3 regions of the Metabacillus sp. KH_069 genome follow, and region 2 is predicted to be linked to each of the others. Evidence: a T-box and tRNA genes for the amino acid it is inferred to sense, from the RefSeq annotation. Region 2 holds a T-box; the other regions hold tRNA genes.
The links. A T-box is a leader RNA that pairs with one kind of tRNA and senses whether it is charged. The one in region 2 lies ahead of thrS (threonine--tRNA ligase), so its partner is inferred to be a tRNA-Thr.
Positions count from the first base shown of each region.

Region 1 (4,403 bases), 2.0 Mb from region 2:
AGTTGATGAGACGGAGCCGCAGCGAAAGCGAGTCTGAATAGGGCGTTTTAGTACGTGGTCGTAGACCCGAAACCAGGTGATCTACCCATGTCCAGGGTGAAGTTCAGGTAACACTGAATGGAGGCCCGAACCCACGCACGTTGAAAAGTGCGGGGATGAGGTGTGGGTAGCGGAGAAATTCCAATCGAACCTGGAGATAGCTGGTTCTCTCCGAAATAGCTTTAGGGCTAGCCTCAAGTATGAGAGTCTTGGAGGTAGAGCACTGATTGGACTAGGGGCCCTCATCGGGTTACCGAATTCAGTCAAACTCCGAATGCCAAAGACTTGCTCCTTGGGAGTCAGACTGCGAGTGATAAGATCCGTAGTCAAGAGGGAAACAGCCCAGACCACCAGCTAAGGTCCCAAAGTATACGTTAAGTGGAAAAGGATGTGGAGTTGCTTAGACAACCAGGATGTTGGCTTAGAAGCAGCCACCATTTAAAGAGTGCGTAATAGCTCACTGGTCGAGTGACTCTGCGCCGAAAATGTACCGGGGCTAAACGTATCACCGAAGCTGTGGACTGTTCTTACGAACAGTGGTAGGAGAGCGTTCTAAGGGCGTTGAAGCTAGACCGTAAGGACTGGTGGAGCGCTTAGAAGTGAGAATGCCGGTATGAGTAGCGAAAGAGGGGTGAGAATCCCCTCCACCGAATGCCTAAGGTTTCCTGAGGAAGGCTCGTCCGCTCAGGGTTAGTCGGGACCTAAGCCGAGGCCGAAAGGCGTAGGCGATGGACAACAGGTTGATATTCCTGTACCACCTCCTCACCATTTGAGCAATGGGGGGACGCAGGAGGATAGGGCAAGCGCGCTGTTGGATATGCGCGTCCAAGCAGTTAGGCTGAGAAGTAGGCAAATCCGCTTCTCATATAAGGCTGAGCTGTGATGGCGAGGGAAATTTAGTACCGAAGTTCCTGATTCCACACTGCCAAGAAAAGCCTCTAGCGAGGTGAGAGGTGCCCGTACCGCAAACCGACACAGGTAGGCGAGGAGAGAATCCTAAGGTGAGCGAGAGAACTCTCGTTAAGGAACTCGGCAAAATGACCCCGTAACTTCGGGAGAAGGGGTGCTTTTTAGGGTTCATAGCCCTGAAAAGCCGCAGTGAATAGGCCCAGGCGACTGTTTAGCAAAAACACAGGTCTCTGCGAAGCCGCAAGGCGAAGTATAGGGGCTGACGCCTGCCCGGTGCTGGAAGGTTAAGGGGAGAGGTTAGCGCAAGCGAAGCTTTGAACCGAAGCCCCAGTAAACGGCGGCCGTAACTATAACGGTCCTAAGGTAGCGAAATTCCTTGTCGGGTAAGTTCCGACCCGCACGAAAGGCGTAACGATCTGGGCACTGTCTCAACGAGAGACTCGGTGAAATTATAGTACCTGTGAAGATGCAGGTTACCCGCGACAGGACGGAAAGACCCCGTGGAGCTTTACTGTAGCCTGATATTGAATTTTGGTACAGCTTGTACAGGATAGGTAGGAGCCTTGGAAGCCGGAGCGCCAGCTTCGGTGGAGGCATTGGTGGGATACTACCCTTGCTGTATTGAAATTCTAACCCACAGCCCTGATCGGGCTGGGAGACAGTGTCAGGTGGGCAGTTTGACTGGGGCGGTCGCCTCCTAAAATGTAACGGAGGCGCCCAAAGGTTCCCTCAGAATGGTTGGAAATCATTCGCAGAGTGTAAAGGCACAAGGGAGCTTGACTGCGAGACCTACAAGTCGAGCAGGGACGAAAGTCGGGCTTAGTGATCCGGTGGTTCCGCATGGAAGGGCCATCGCTCAACGGATAAAAGCTACCCCGGGGATAACAGGCTTATCTCCCCCAAGAGTCCACATCGACGGGGAGGTTTGGCACCTCGATGTCGGCTCATCGCATCCTGGGGCTGTAGTCGGTCCCAAGGGTTGGGCTGTTCGCCCATTAAAGCGGTACGCGAGCTGGGTTCAGAACGTCGTGAGACAGTTCGGTCCCTATCCGTCGTGGGCGCAGGAAATTTGAGAGGAGCTGTCCTTAGTACGAGAGGACCGGGATGGACGCACCGCTGGTGTACCAGTTGTCTTGCCAAAGGCATCGCTGGGTAGCTATGTGCGGAAGGGATAAGTGCTGAAAGCATCTAAGCATGAAGCCCCCCTCAAGATGAGATTTCCCATCACGTAAGTGAGTAAGAACCCTGAAAGATGATCAGGTTGATAGGTCTGAGGTGGAAGCGCGGTGACGTGTGGAGCTGACAGATACTAATCGTTCGAGGACTTAACCACAGTCTAATAAAGTGTAAGATCAAAGTGAAACTTGTTATCATACGTTATTTAGTTTTGAAAGAATAACATTCTTTCGAAAAAAAGCTTGAAATCTTCGGATTTCATAGTATAATAATTTTTGTCATTATGTCTGGTGATGATGGCGAAGAGGTCACACCCGTTCCCATGCCGAACACGGAAGTTAAGCTCTTCAGCGCCGATGGTAGTTGGGGGTTTCCCCCTGCAAGAGTAGGACGTCGCCAGGCTAGCATTATTCCGCAGTAGCTCAGTGGTAGAGCTATCGGCTGTTAACCGATCGGTCGTAGGTTCGAGTCCTACCTGCGGAGCCTTGCTTCCATAGCTCAGTCGGTAGAGCACTTCCATGGTAAGGAAGAGGTCATCGGTTCAAGCCCGGTTGGGAGCTTACATTAAACTAATAAAACGGCCCGTTGGTCAAGCGGTTAAGACACCGCCCTTTCACGGCGGTAACACGGGTTCGAATCCCGTACGGGTCACCATTTAAACGTAAGTCTTAATATGTGAAACATTATACAATCTTTTATGCGGAGGATTAGCTCAGCTGGGAGAGCATCTGCCTTACAAGCAGAGGGTCGGCGGTTCGAGCCCGTCATCCTCCACCATTAAGACTTTGCAGCAGACGACTTTAAAAAGCGAATAAACATTATTGTATTTCTCACTTTATATGCCGGTGTAGCTCAATTGGTAGAGCAACTGACTTGTAATCAGTAGGTTGGGGGTTCAAGTCCTCTTGCCGGCACCACTTATGTGTGGAGGGGTAGCGAAGTGGCTAAACGCGGCGGACTGTAAATCCGCTCCCTCCGGGTTCGGCGGTTCGAATCCGTCCCCCTCCACCACTTTCATTTAGACAAACTTAACTGAATAGTTCTTGTCTAGACTGTAAATAATATGTTTAGTTAACATAAACCATTTTACGGTCAATTAGAATTTTATAGATTACATACATAATTGATGGGCTATAGCCAAGCGGTAAGGCAACGGACTTTGACTCCGTCATGCGCTGGTTCGAATCCAGCTAGCCCAGCCATTTTTATTTTAAATGCGAATAGTAGTAAGTGCCATTAGCTCAGTCGGTAGAGCATCTGACTTTTAATCAGAGGGTCGAAGGTTCGAGTCCTTCATGGCACACCATTATTGCGGAAGTAGTTCAGTGGTAGAACACCACCTTGCCAAGGTGGGGGTCGCGGGTTCGAATCCCGTCTTCCGCTCCAGAACTTCTTTTTTTATATCGGGGCCTTAGCTCAGCTGGGAGAGCGCCTGCCTTGCACGCAGGAGGTCAGCGGTTCGATCCCGCTAGGCTCCATCATAAGTACCCTGTAAAAGCCGTCAGACTTTATGTCTGACGGCTTTTTTGTTGCTTGCGAATTGAAGCCAGCAAGTATCATGATTCGTTCGGGCTGGCCAAGCCTGATCAGATTTAAAATTGCCATCCATTTCAGAACAGACTAATCTATTTTATGCTGCTATTGATATTACATCATTTTCGCTCGACAATATGGTTCATGAACTTAAATGTGTAATCAAAGATCCGCTATGGTTCCACAATTTTGGTTATTGTGCCAGCAAAGTGGAGTCAAACACCCTCTATGATTCCACCATAACGGTTATTGTGCAGCAAAGTGGAAACCGTCCCCCTCAATGATTCCATAATTTTGTTTATTGCGCGGCAAAGTGGAAACAAAGGCCAGCTATGATTCCACAATTATGGTTCATGTGCAGCATAGTGGAATCAACCCCCGCTATGATTCCACCATAACGGGTAGTGTGCTAGCAAAGTGTAGTCAAACACCCGTTATGATTCCACCATAACGGTTATTGCGCAGAAAAGTGGAATCAAACGCCCGCTATGATTCCACCATAACGGTTATTGTGCCAGCAAAGTGGAATCAAACCCCCGCTATGATTCCACAATTATGGTTATTGTGCCAGCAAAGTGGAATCAACTCCCTCTATGATTCCACCATAACGGTTATTGTACAAGCAAAGTGGAATCACCCACCCGCTATGATTCCACAATTATGGATTTTACGCAGAAAAGTGGAATCACCCACCCGCTATGATTCCACAATTATGGATTTTACGCAGAAAAGTGGAATCACCCACC
Region 1 covers NZ_CM174460.1:173,395-177,797, forward strand. Annotated here, with positions in the region: rRNA gene AC3ISE_RS00975 (23S ribosomal RNA) at 1-2,281, shown strand, start outside; rRNA gene rrf (5S ribosomal RNA) at 2,411-2,526, shown strand; tRNA gene AC3ISE_RS00985 (tRNA-Asn) at 2,536-2,607, shown strand; tRNA gene AC3ISE_RS00990 (tRNA-Thr) at 2,612-2,684, shown strand; tRNA gene AC3ISE_RS00995 (tRNA-Glu) at 2,704-2,778, shown strand; tRNA gene AC3ISE_RS01000 (tRNA-Val) at 2,826-2,901, shown strand; tRNA gene AC3ISE_RS01005 (tRNA-Thr) at 2,966-3,041, shown strand; tRNA gene AC3ISE_RS01010 (tRNA-Tyr) at 3,051-3,135, shown strand; tRNA gene AC3ISE_RS01015 (tRNA-Gln) at 3,252-3,326, shown strand; tRNA gene AC3ISE_RS01020 (tRNA-Lys) at 3,355-3,430, shown strand; tRNA gene AC3ISE_RS01025 (tRNA-Gly) at 3,436-3,510, shown strand; tRNA gene AC3ISE_RS01030 (tRNA-Ala) at 3,530-3,602, shown strand.
Region 1: it encodes a tRNA-Thr, which carries the amino acid that the T-box ahead of thrS (threonine--tRNA ligase) is inferred to sense. The anticodon was not compared.

Region 2 (4,403 bases):
AATTCACTCGTATCCCGCATTTCTCAAGTTGATTTCTCAGCTTTTCGGCATAATGAAGATGAACTTCTGCCACCGGGACAATCACTGCTTGAATGGGCGCTAGCCATATAGGAAAGTTTCCGGCAAAATGCTCGATCAAAATTCCGAGAAACCTGTCAAGCGACCCCGATATGGCCCTGTGAATGACAACGGGTCTTTGCTTCTCATTCTTTTCATCCATATAGCTTAGATCGAATTTCTCAGGCATTTGAAAATCGAGCTGAACTGTTGCACACTGATGGCTTCTTTTCATGGCATCCTTAATGTGAAAATCTATTTTCGGACCGTAAAACGCTCCGTCACCTTCATTGACTTGATATTCAACATGAAGATCTTCAAGCACTTGTTTCAGTGATTTTTCCGCCTTTTCCCAAAGGAGGTTTGAACCCATTGAGTTTAGTGGTCTTGTAGATAGTTCAACAGAATAATCAAAGCCGAAAGTACGATAAACTTTGTCAATCTGAAGAAGCACGCTTTTCATCTCATCTTCAATCTGATCTGGTCTGACAAACAAGTGCGCATCGTCCTGACAGAAAGTGCGGACTCTTAAAAGCCCATTTAGAGCACCGCTGTATTCATGCCGGTGAACCTGGCCAAATTCTGCGAGTCTGATTGGAAGGTCCCTGTACGAATATAGCTGATTTTTATAAATCATCATGTGTCCCGGACAATTCATAGGCTTTAATGCAAACTTCGCTTCATCCACATCAGAAAAATACATATTTTCATGATAGTGATCCCAGTGTCCTGACTGTCTCCACAGCTTTTCATTCATCATCAATGGAGTCTGCACTTCACGATAGCCCCCTTCCACTTGAATCTCACGGAGAAAATTCTGCAGCTCATTTCTCATCAGCTGTCCGTTTGGCAAAAAGAAAGGCATGCCGGGCGCTTCCTCTAAAAACATGAACAGCTCCATTTCTTTTCCAATCTTGCGGTGATCCCGCTTTTTTAGTTCTTCCATCTTTTTTATATGAAGAGCTAATTCTTTTTTACTGGCAAAGGCAATCCCTGAAACCCTCTGCATGACTTGATTATTCTTATCTCCCTTCCAGTAGGAGCCGGAAACAGCAGATAACTTAAAGGCTTTAATGAATTCTGCAAAAGGCAGCTGCGGCCCGCTGTATAAATCGATAAAATCTCCATGCTTATAAAAGGAAATCGGGTTGTTTTCCCTTTGTTCATCCAGAAGCTCAAGTTTCAGTTCTTCTCCTTTTTCAGATAAAAGTGCAGCGGCTTTTTCATATGACAATTCCAGACGTTCGATTTCCAGCTTTTCACCAAGTATGTTCTGCATTTCCTGTTCAATCATGGGGAGTTCCTCGGCACGAATGCTGTGAGACAGTTGAAATTCATAGTAAAACCCGCTGTTTTGATAGGAGCAATTTCCCAAAATCGCTCCTTTGTACAATCTCTTAACAGCATGTGCAAGAACTTGTGCGCAAGTATGATTCAAGAAATCCTGTCGTTCATCAGAATCAATTGTAATAAGCTGTACTTCTTCGATCTCATCCACTATGTCATTCAAACTTACGAGCTTCCCATTCACCTTGCCTCCTATCACTTTTTTCCTTTCTTGATTGCGGCTGGCCAAATCCTTCAATAAAAATTTGTTCTTCATCTTAAAACACTCCTCATTTCGATAGAATATAAAAAAACGCACTCATCCCTAAAATAGGGACGAGCGCGTTCACCCGTGGTTCCACCCAGCTTTCCATTCTCATTTTTTAAAAAAAGAATGGCTCCAGTGCTTTAACGCAGCGTCTGCGGCACGGCATTTCCTCCGTGCAGTTCCAAGGCGGTAAGTTCATTCTCCTGTATTAGGAAGTTCTCAGCTTTCCTTCCCTCTCTGTAAACCGGCAAAATGACTCGTATCCTTATCTGTACTTTTTTTATGAAATTAAAAAAACGCGCTCATCCCTAAAATAGGGACGAGCGCGTTTGCCCGTGGTTCCACCCAGCTTTCCATCCTTTTTTAAAAAAAGAAATGGCTCCAGCGCTTTAACGCAGCGTCTGCGGCACGGCATTTCCTCCGTGCAGTATCAAGGCGGTAAGTTCATTTTCTGCGTTAGGAAGCTCCCAGCAATCCTTCCCTCTCTGTAAACCGTTTAAAATGACTCATGTCCTTTTCATCACTTTTCAAATAATTATTTCTGAGTTTACAATACATTCCAGTTTATTTCAACTATTCCTTTCAATTTATTCAGAAAAATCTTTTTTGTTCCATTCATAAGCATCACCTGGGAGATAAATGGAAAAAAGATAGTGTTCTTTAAATTAGGAAAGTATTTTACCATCTCTGGCTACTAAAAGACGCATTCCGGCAAGTATTTCACCCGAATTGGAAAGTAATTCAAATTTCGCTTGATAAATTCATAGCGATTCGTATTTTTATCGTACAAAAAAACACCAATCCTATGATTGATGCCCTAATATGCAAAATAAGTTTCGTTATTTTTGTAGATTAAGTATCTCTGCAAGCCCCTTGTCTGCTCATAGGCACTTTCTGCATGTTGTTTAGCAGATGCTCTGTTACCTTGTTTTTGAGAAATTTCAGCAAGCACACTTTCTTTCATCCAGCCTTTTGGGAGCTGTTCTGCAAGTCTTTTCGCTGCATCATATTGTCTGGAGTGTGCTGCGATTAAGGCTTCATAATAAGTTCGGTAAACAGGAGGTTTAATAGAAACGACATGTTTTTTTGCTTCAGCTACATCGTTTTGATAGAGTGCATAGGTTGTATTCATCAGTGCCTGCCGGTGAGAGTTTTTGTATTTGGCATTAAATTTAGCCAGTGCTGCTTCCGCTTCATCGTCCAAGTTATTGGCAATGGCATAATAGAACTGATACATCGGGTTTTTCTGATGCTTCAGGATGAATGTTTCAGATTTATGAACATCCTTTGAAAAAAGAATCGGACTGATTTGGATATACATATACCAGCTCATGGAAAGGATCAGCAGCAATGCAATCAAATAGAACGGAGCTTGAATAAATCCGAGCAGAAAGCATAACAGAAAAACAAATGAGTAAAAAAGAACGTGCTGTTTCAAAAAATGGTGCCCCCTCTTTATGTACGCTATCCTTATGATACTCACAAAAGAGGCATGAATCAATGTGAAAATTCAGAGCCTATTCCAAAAACCTTGCCAGTTCCCGGTTGAATTTCTCCAGTTCATCATAAAACAGGCCGTGTCCGCTGTATTTAAAGGGAACTATCTCTGAATCTTTTATTCCCTCATTCATTAGCTTCGCAAAAATAAACGGACATACCTGGTCTTTCATTCCGTGGAAAATAGCAGTTGGCACAGAAATCTTTCCTAAATCAGAGCGGAGATCTTCATCCCGGAGAGATACAGCAGTCAAAGCTGTACCATGGCCCGAACCTTCCAGTCCAAGATCCTGGAACCAATTTTTAAAGCTATCAGTAATATATTTTGAGAAGAAAATCTGACCAAAGCCCGATAGCATTTCCGGACGGTCCGTATAGGTTTGGTCTATCAATTTATTTACCTCTGATTTGGACATGCCGTACGGATAATCAGGGCGCTTTGTGAACGAAGGCGCTGCAGCTTGCAAAAAGGGCAAGTTTCGTTACTTGGTGTCCTGCATGACGGGCCATATAGCGGATCGCAATTGCTCCGCCCATTGAAAATCCGGCAAGTGTAATTTCTTTAAGCTGAAGGGAATCGATCACACTCCGAACATCATCTGCGAGTCTATCATAGGAATAGCCGGTCCACGGTCTGTCTGATTTACCGAAGCCGCGAATGTCCATGGCGATGCACCTGAATCCAAGGCGGGGCAGCTGGTTGAACTGATACTCAAACATCTTATGATTAACTGGCCAGCCATGAATGAAAAAGATGACACGGCCATCTTTTGGGCCAATGTCCTCAACAAATAAATTGAAATCTTCATCTGCTTTTAAATAATACCCCACGTTTCACTCCCCCTAAAAACCTATTCTTACCTATTTGAAAGACTGCTTCCTAAGAGAAAAAGCCTTTTTGTTTATTTTTATTCAGGGCAATATGGCTTGGATAATTTTGCTCTGTCATGGAAATCCATTCAGACACTTCCTTAAGCATGCCCTGCACTTCATCACGGGATAAACCTTCATCAGCTGCCCTGTACCAAATATCTTCCATAATCGAGCTTAAATTTCTGGGATAAGAAACATGATCATGGCGGAGAACATAGCTTAAGATTGGTTCAGCGTCCCGCCCTCCCTGCTCGCTTTGGGACATGTGCTTAATGAGCCATCCTTCTTCGTTTCGAAGCAAAGTATACCTGTCAAGATGCCCCCATTTCCGAGTAAAAACATCCAGATAAAAAGTCTCGCCAAGGGTTTGATCCACAGGCTC
Region 2 covers NZ_CM174460.1:2,647,496-2,651,898, forward strand. Annotated here, with positions in the region: gene thrS (threonine--tRNA ligase) at 1-1,660, opposite strand, end outside; T-box leader at 1,713-1,932, opposite strand; T-box leader at 1,964-2,181, opposite strand; gene AC3ISE_RS13115 (hypothetical protein) at 2,469-3,089, opposite strand; partial or broken gene AC3ISE_RS13120 (alpha/beta fold hydrolase) at 3,169-3,979, opposite strand; gene AC3ISE_RS13125 (hypothetical protein) at 4,029-4,403, opposite strand, start outside.

Region 3 (4,403 bases), 2.0 Mb from region 2:
CGGATCGTTCGTAAAGATCTTCTTATAATTCTCAATCCCAACCCACTCAACAGCCGAGCTGACTCCATTCCATGAAGTAAATGAATAATAAAGACCCATTAAGAACGGAAGAATTTGAATAACTAAGAAAAATAAAAGTGCCGGTCCAACAAAGGCAGCGTATGTTAGTAAGCTCTTAAACTTAAATTTCTTTTTAGGTACTGCCTCCAAATGAGATTTCGTGCTTACCGGATTCGTTTGAATTTTCGTTTCCAACCGTATCACCACCCCTTTTATTGTAATCGCTTTCTTTTATTATAATGGTAGCGCTTACTTATATAGGGATACTAAATTGACTAAGATGGTGTATTATTTTGACTAGATGCAGGTACAAAATCTTGTCCTAGCGGAAAAATGACCGATGCAAGACGGTCTTTGGTCACATCTTGAAATTTTAAAGCTTTTAAAAAGAACCGCTAATACTCTTAATAACAATAGACAAGCAGAGGTTCTTTTTAAAACTTGGTAAAAAATAAAGAAGTCCTAGAATGGACTTCTAGGACCTCATTGAATTTCGTATAAATTAATTTGCTCGGAACATCTTTACAGGAACATCTGAAAGAATAGTATCGTTAGGATCTACAACAAAAGTCCAAGTATCGTTAACTGTATTGTTAGGATCTATTCCACCAAGTATAGAGAACGATTTGTGATTTTCATATTCCTGAGTTGAACCTTCAGCGAATGTATAAATAGTTCCTTCAGATTTTGGATCTACCAGTTTCACAATATATATTCCAGGGGTAATTCTTTCTCCAGATTTAAAATCTCCAAGTTCATTGACTTTATAAGATTTATTAGGTTCAAGATTCATAGCATGCTTTTCTGCTTCTGATGGTGCTTCACAAGATGCTAAAGCCGCCTTTGTTTCTTTAAGTTCTCTTTTAGTTGAAGTTAGTTGCTTCTCAAGTTCTTCATATGAAACTTTTTCTTTTCCTTGAATAGCAGCTGGAACAATAGTGGTTGCACCGATTACGATTGCTAACCCTAAACCAAGACTAACAATTACAACTTTCTTTGAATATTTCATAGTTGACCCCCAATATTGTTGTTATTAAAACCTGCCTCCAATGATTTTCTTTGAAGGTAACGGATTTGAAAATATAAGATATAGTGAGAGCGCTCGTAAGCCTTTTTTGTTTCTAACCGCTACAAAAATCCTCTGCTTTCGTTTTGCATTAAACATTGGGTTTTGTGTTTTTATGTTTAAACATAAAGTTAATCCAACTGTAATATTGAATTGAGTCTTAGATTCCTAATTTGGCAATCATCAATAAATAAAGAAAAAGCTGTTTTAAAATCAATTTCCTTTACTACTCATGCCATTTTAAATTTATCTTTGTTTAATGACTGGTACGCACACGATTTTATGTACACGATATTTTTGTAAAAATCGTATATTGGAGATAAATAAAAACGTTCCTTACAAAGTGTAAGAAACGTTAATTTGACAGCTTGACATACTGTTCAATGATACCGGTGGTCGGGGTCGAACCGACACTCCAGAGGAACACGATTTTGAGTCGTGCGCGTCTGCCAATTCCGCCACACCGGCAAATGAAATTGTGATGAAGATGGTGCCGAGGACCGGAATCGAACCGGTACGGTAGTCACCTACCGCAGGATTTTAAGTCCTGTGCGTCTGCCAGTTCCGCCACCCCGGCAAGGGTGATAAATAAAAATTGGAGGCGACACCCGGATTTGAACCGGGGATAAAGGTTTTGCAGACCTCTGCCTTACCACTTGGCTATGCCGCCTCAACTATTGGAGCGGAAGACGGGATTCGAACCCGCGACCCCCACCTTGGCAAGGTGGTGTTCTACCACTGAACTACTTCCGCAAATCGCTTTGTAATGTAGTTTATGCAGGAGCTGCACAAAGATGACTCTTAATGAAAAATGGCTGGGCTAGCTGGATTCGAACCAGCGCATGACGGAGTCAAAGTCCGTTGCCTTACCGCTTGGCTATAGCCCAAAACAAAAATAAAAACCCTATTAAGTAAAAAAAAGGGGCGACTGATGGGAATCGAACCCACGAATGCCAGAGCCACAATCTGGTGCGTTAACCACTTCGCCACAACCGCCATTATACTATATAAGATTAATTAAATTGGCAGGGGTAGTAGGACTCGAACCCACACCGGAGGTTTTGGAGACCTCTGTTCTACCTTTAAACTATACCCCTATATTCTTTTTATGAAAATGGTGGAGGGGGACGGATTCGAACCGCCGAACCCGGAGGGAGCGGATTTACAGTCCGCCGCGTTTAGCCACTTCGCTACCCCTCCACACTGTAAGTGGTGCCGGCAAGAGGACTTGAACCCCCAACCTACTGATTACAAGTCAGTTGCTCTACCAATTGAGCTACACCGGCATTTAAGTGTAAATGGTGGCTTGGGACGGAATCGAACCGCCGACACAAGGATTTTCAGTCCTTTGCTCTACCGACTGAGCTACCAAGCCATTTTATAATTTGTAGTACAATAATGATACATTCTTGAAACCTTCGCCCAAATTTCAGTAAGCTTAGCCAAGGAGCAGCTCAATTTGTGCGCTGATGCTTATGCTTCGAAGCTTATTCGATCGTGCTCTACCGACTGAGCTACCAAGCCATTTTATTCTTTTTTAATTAAGAATGGCGGTCCCGACCGGGATCGAACCGGCGATCTCCTGCGTGACAGGCAGGCATGTTAACCGCTACACCACGGGACCATTTGGTTGCGGGGACAGGATTTGAACCTGCGACCTTCGGGTTATGAGCCCGACGAGCTACCAGACTGCTCCACCCCGCGACAATAATAAATGAAGTTTTTGTGCTGCTGTATTCAGTAAAGATGGTGGAGGATGACGGGCTCGAACCGCCGACCCTCTGCTTGTAAGGCAGATGCTCTCCCAGCTGAGCTAATCCTCCGCAGTGAAAATGATGTTGGTGACCCGTACGGGATTCGAACCCGTGTTACCGCCGTGAAAGGGCGGTGTCTTAACCGCTTGACCAACGGGCCATTTATATAAATAGTGGCGGAGAGCAAGGGATTCGAACCCTTGAGACGGGTTACCGCCTACACGATTTCCAATCGTGCTCCTTCGGCCACTCGGACAGCTCTCCAAAATGGCTCCGCAGGTAGGACTCGAACCTACGACCGATCGGTTAACAGCCGATAGCTCTACCACTGAGCTACTGCGGAATAATATTTTCACTAGCCTGGCAACGTCCTACTCTCACAGGGGGAAACCCCCAACTACCATCGGCGCTAAAGAGCTTAACTTCCGTGTTCGGCATGGGAACGGGTGTGACCTCTTTGCCATCATCACCAGACATAGTGACAAAAATTATTATACTATGAAATCCGAAGATTTCAAGCTTTTTTTTCGAAAGAAGTTATTCTTTCAAAACTAGATAACGTTTGATAACAAGATTCACTTAAATGTTACACTTTATTAGACTGTGGTTAAGTCCTCGAACGATTAGTATCTGTCAGCTCCACACGTCACCGCGCTTCCACCTCAGACCTATCAACCTGATCATCTTTCAGGGTTCTTACTCACTTACGTGATGGGAAATCTCATCTTGAGGGGGGCTTCATGCTTAGATGCTTTCAGCACTTATCCCTTCCGCACATAGCTACCCAGCGATGCCTTTGGCAAGACAACTGGTACACCAGCGGTGCGTCCATCCCGGTCCTCTCGTACTAAGGACAGCTCCTCTCAAATTTCCTGCGCCCACGACGGATAGGGACCGAACTGTCTCACGACGTTCTGAACCCAGCTCGCGTACCGCTTTAATGGGCGAACAGCCCAACCCTTGGGACCGACTACAGCCCCAGGATGCGATGAGCCGACATCGAGGTGCCAAACCTCCCCGTCGATGTGGACTCTTGGGGGAGATAAGCCTGTTATCCCCGGGGTAGCTTTTATCCGTTGAGCGATGGCCCTTCCATGCGGAACCACCGGATCACTAAGCCCGACTTTCGTCCCTGCTCGACTTGTAGGTCTCGCAGTCAAGCTCCCTTGTGCCTTTACACTCTGCGAATGATTTCCAACCATTCTGAGGGAACCTTTGGGCGCCTCCGTTACATTTTAGGAGGCGACCGCCCCAGTCAAACTGCCCACCTGACACTGTCTCCCAGCCCGATCAGGGCTGTGGGTTAGAATTTCAATACAGCAAGGGTAGTATCCCACCAATGCCTCCACCGAAGCTGGCGCTCCGGCTTCCAAGGCTCCTACCTATCCTGTACAAGCTGTACCAAAATTCAATATCAGGCTACAGTAAAGCTCCACGGGGTCTTTCCGTCCTGTCGCGGGTAACCTGCATCTTCACAGGTACTATAATTTCACCGAGTCTCTCGTTGAGACAGTGCCCAGATC
Region 3 covers NZ_CM174460.1:639,528-643,930, reverse strand. Annotated here, with positions in the region: gene AC3ISE_RS03395 (carbohydrate ABC transporter permease) at 1-255, opposite strand, end outside; gene AC3ISE_RS03390 (hypothetical protein) at 563-1,069, opposite strand; tRNA gene AC3ISE_RS03385 (tRNA-Leu) at 1,514-1,594, opposite strand; tRNA gene AC3ISE_RS03380 (tRNA-Leu) at 1,615-1,703, opposite strand; tRNA gene AC3ISE_RS03375 (tRNA-Cys) at 1,723-1,796, opposite strand; tRNA gene AC3ISE_RS03370 (tRNA-Gly) at 1,805-1,879, opposite strand; tRNA gene AC3ISE_RS03365 (tRNA-Gln) at 1,939-2,013, opposite strand; tRNA gene AC3ISE_RS03360 (tRNA-His) at 2,050-2,122, opposite strand; tRNA gene AC3ISE_RS03355 (tRNA-Trp) at 2,150-2,223, opposite strand; tRNA gene AC3ISE_RS03350 (tRNA-Tyr) at 2,242-2,326, opposite strand; tRNA gene AC3ISE_RS03345 (tRNA-Thr) at 2,337-2,412, opposite strand; tRNA gene AC3ISE_RS03340 (tRNA-Phe) at 2,426-2,501, opposite strand; tRNA gene AC3ISE_RS03335 (tRNA-Asp) at 2,675-2,750, opposite strand; tRNA gene AC3ISE_RS03330 (tRNA-Met) at 2,754-2,830, opposite strand; tRNA gene AC3ISE_RS03325 (tRNA-Val) at 2,874-2,949, opposite strand; tRNA gene AC3ISE_RS03320 (tRNA-Glu) at 2,966-3,040, opposite strand; tRNA gene AC3ISE_RS03315 (tRNA-Ser) at 3,055-3,144, opposite strand; tRNA gene AC3ISE_RS03310 (tRNA-Asn) at 3,149-3,223, opposite strand; rRNA gene rrf (5S ribosomal RNA) at 3,239-3,354, opposite strand; rRNA gene AC3ISE_RS03300 (23S ribosomal RNA) at 3,484-4,403, opposite strand, start outside.
Region 3: it encodes a tRNA-Thr, which carries the amino acid that the T-box ahead of thrS (threonine--tRNA ligase) is inferred to sense. The anticodon was not compared.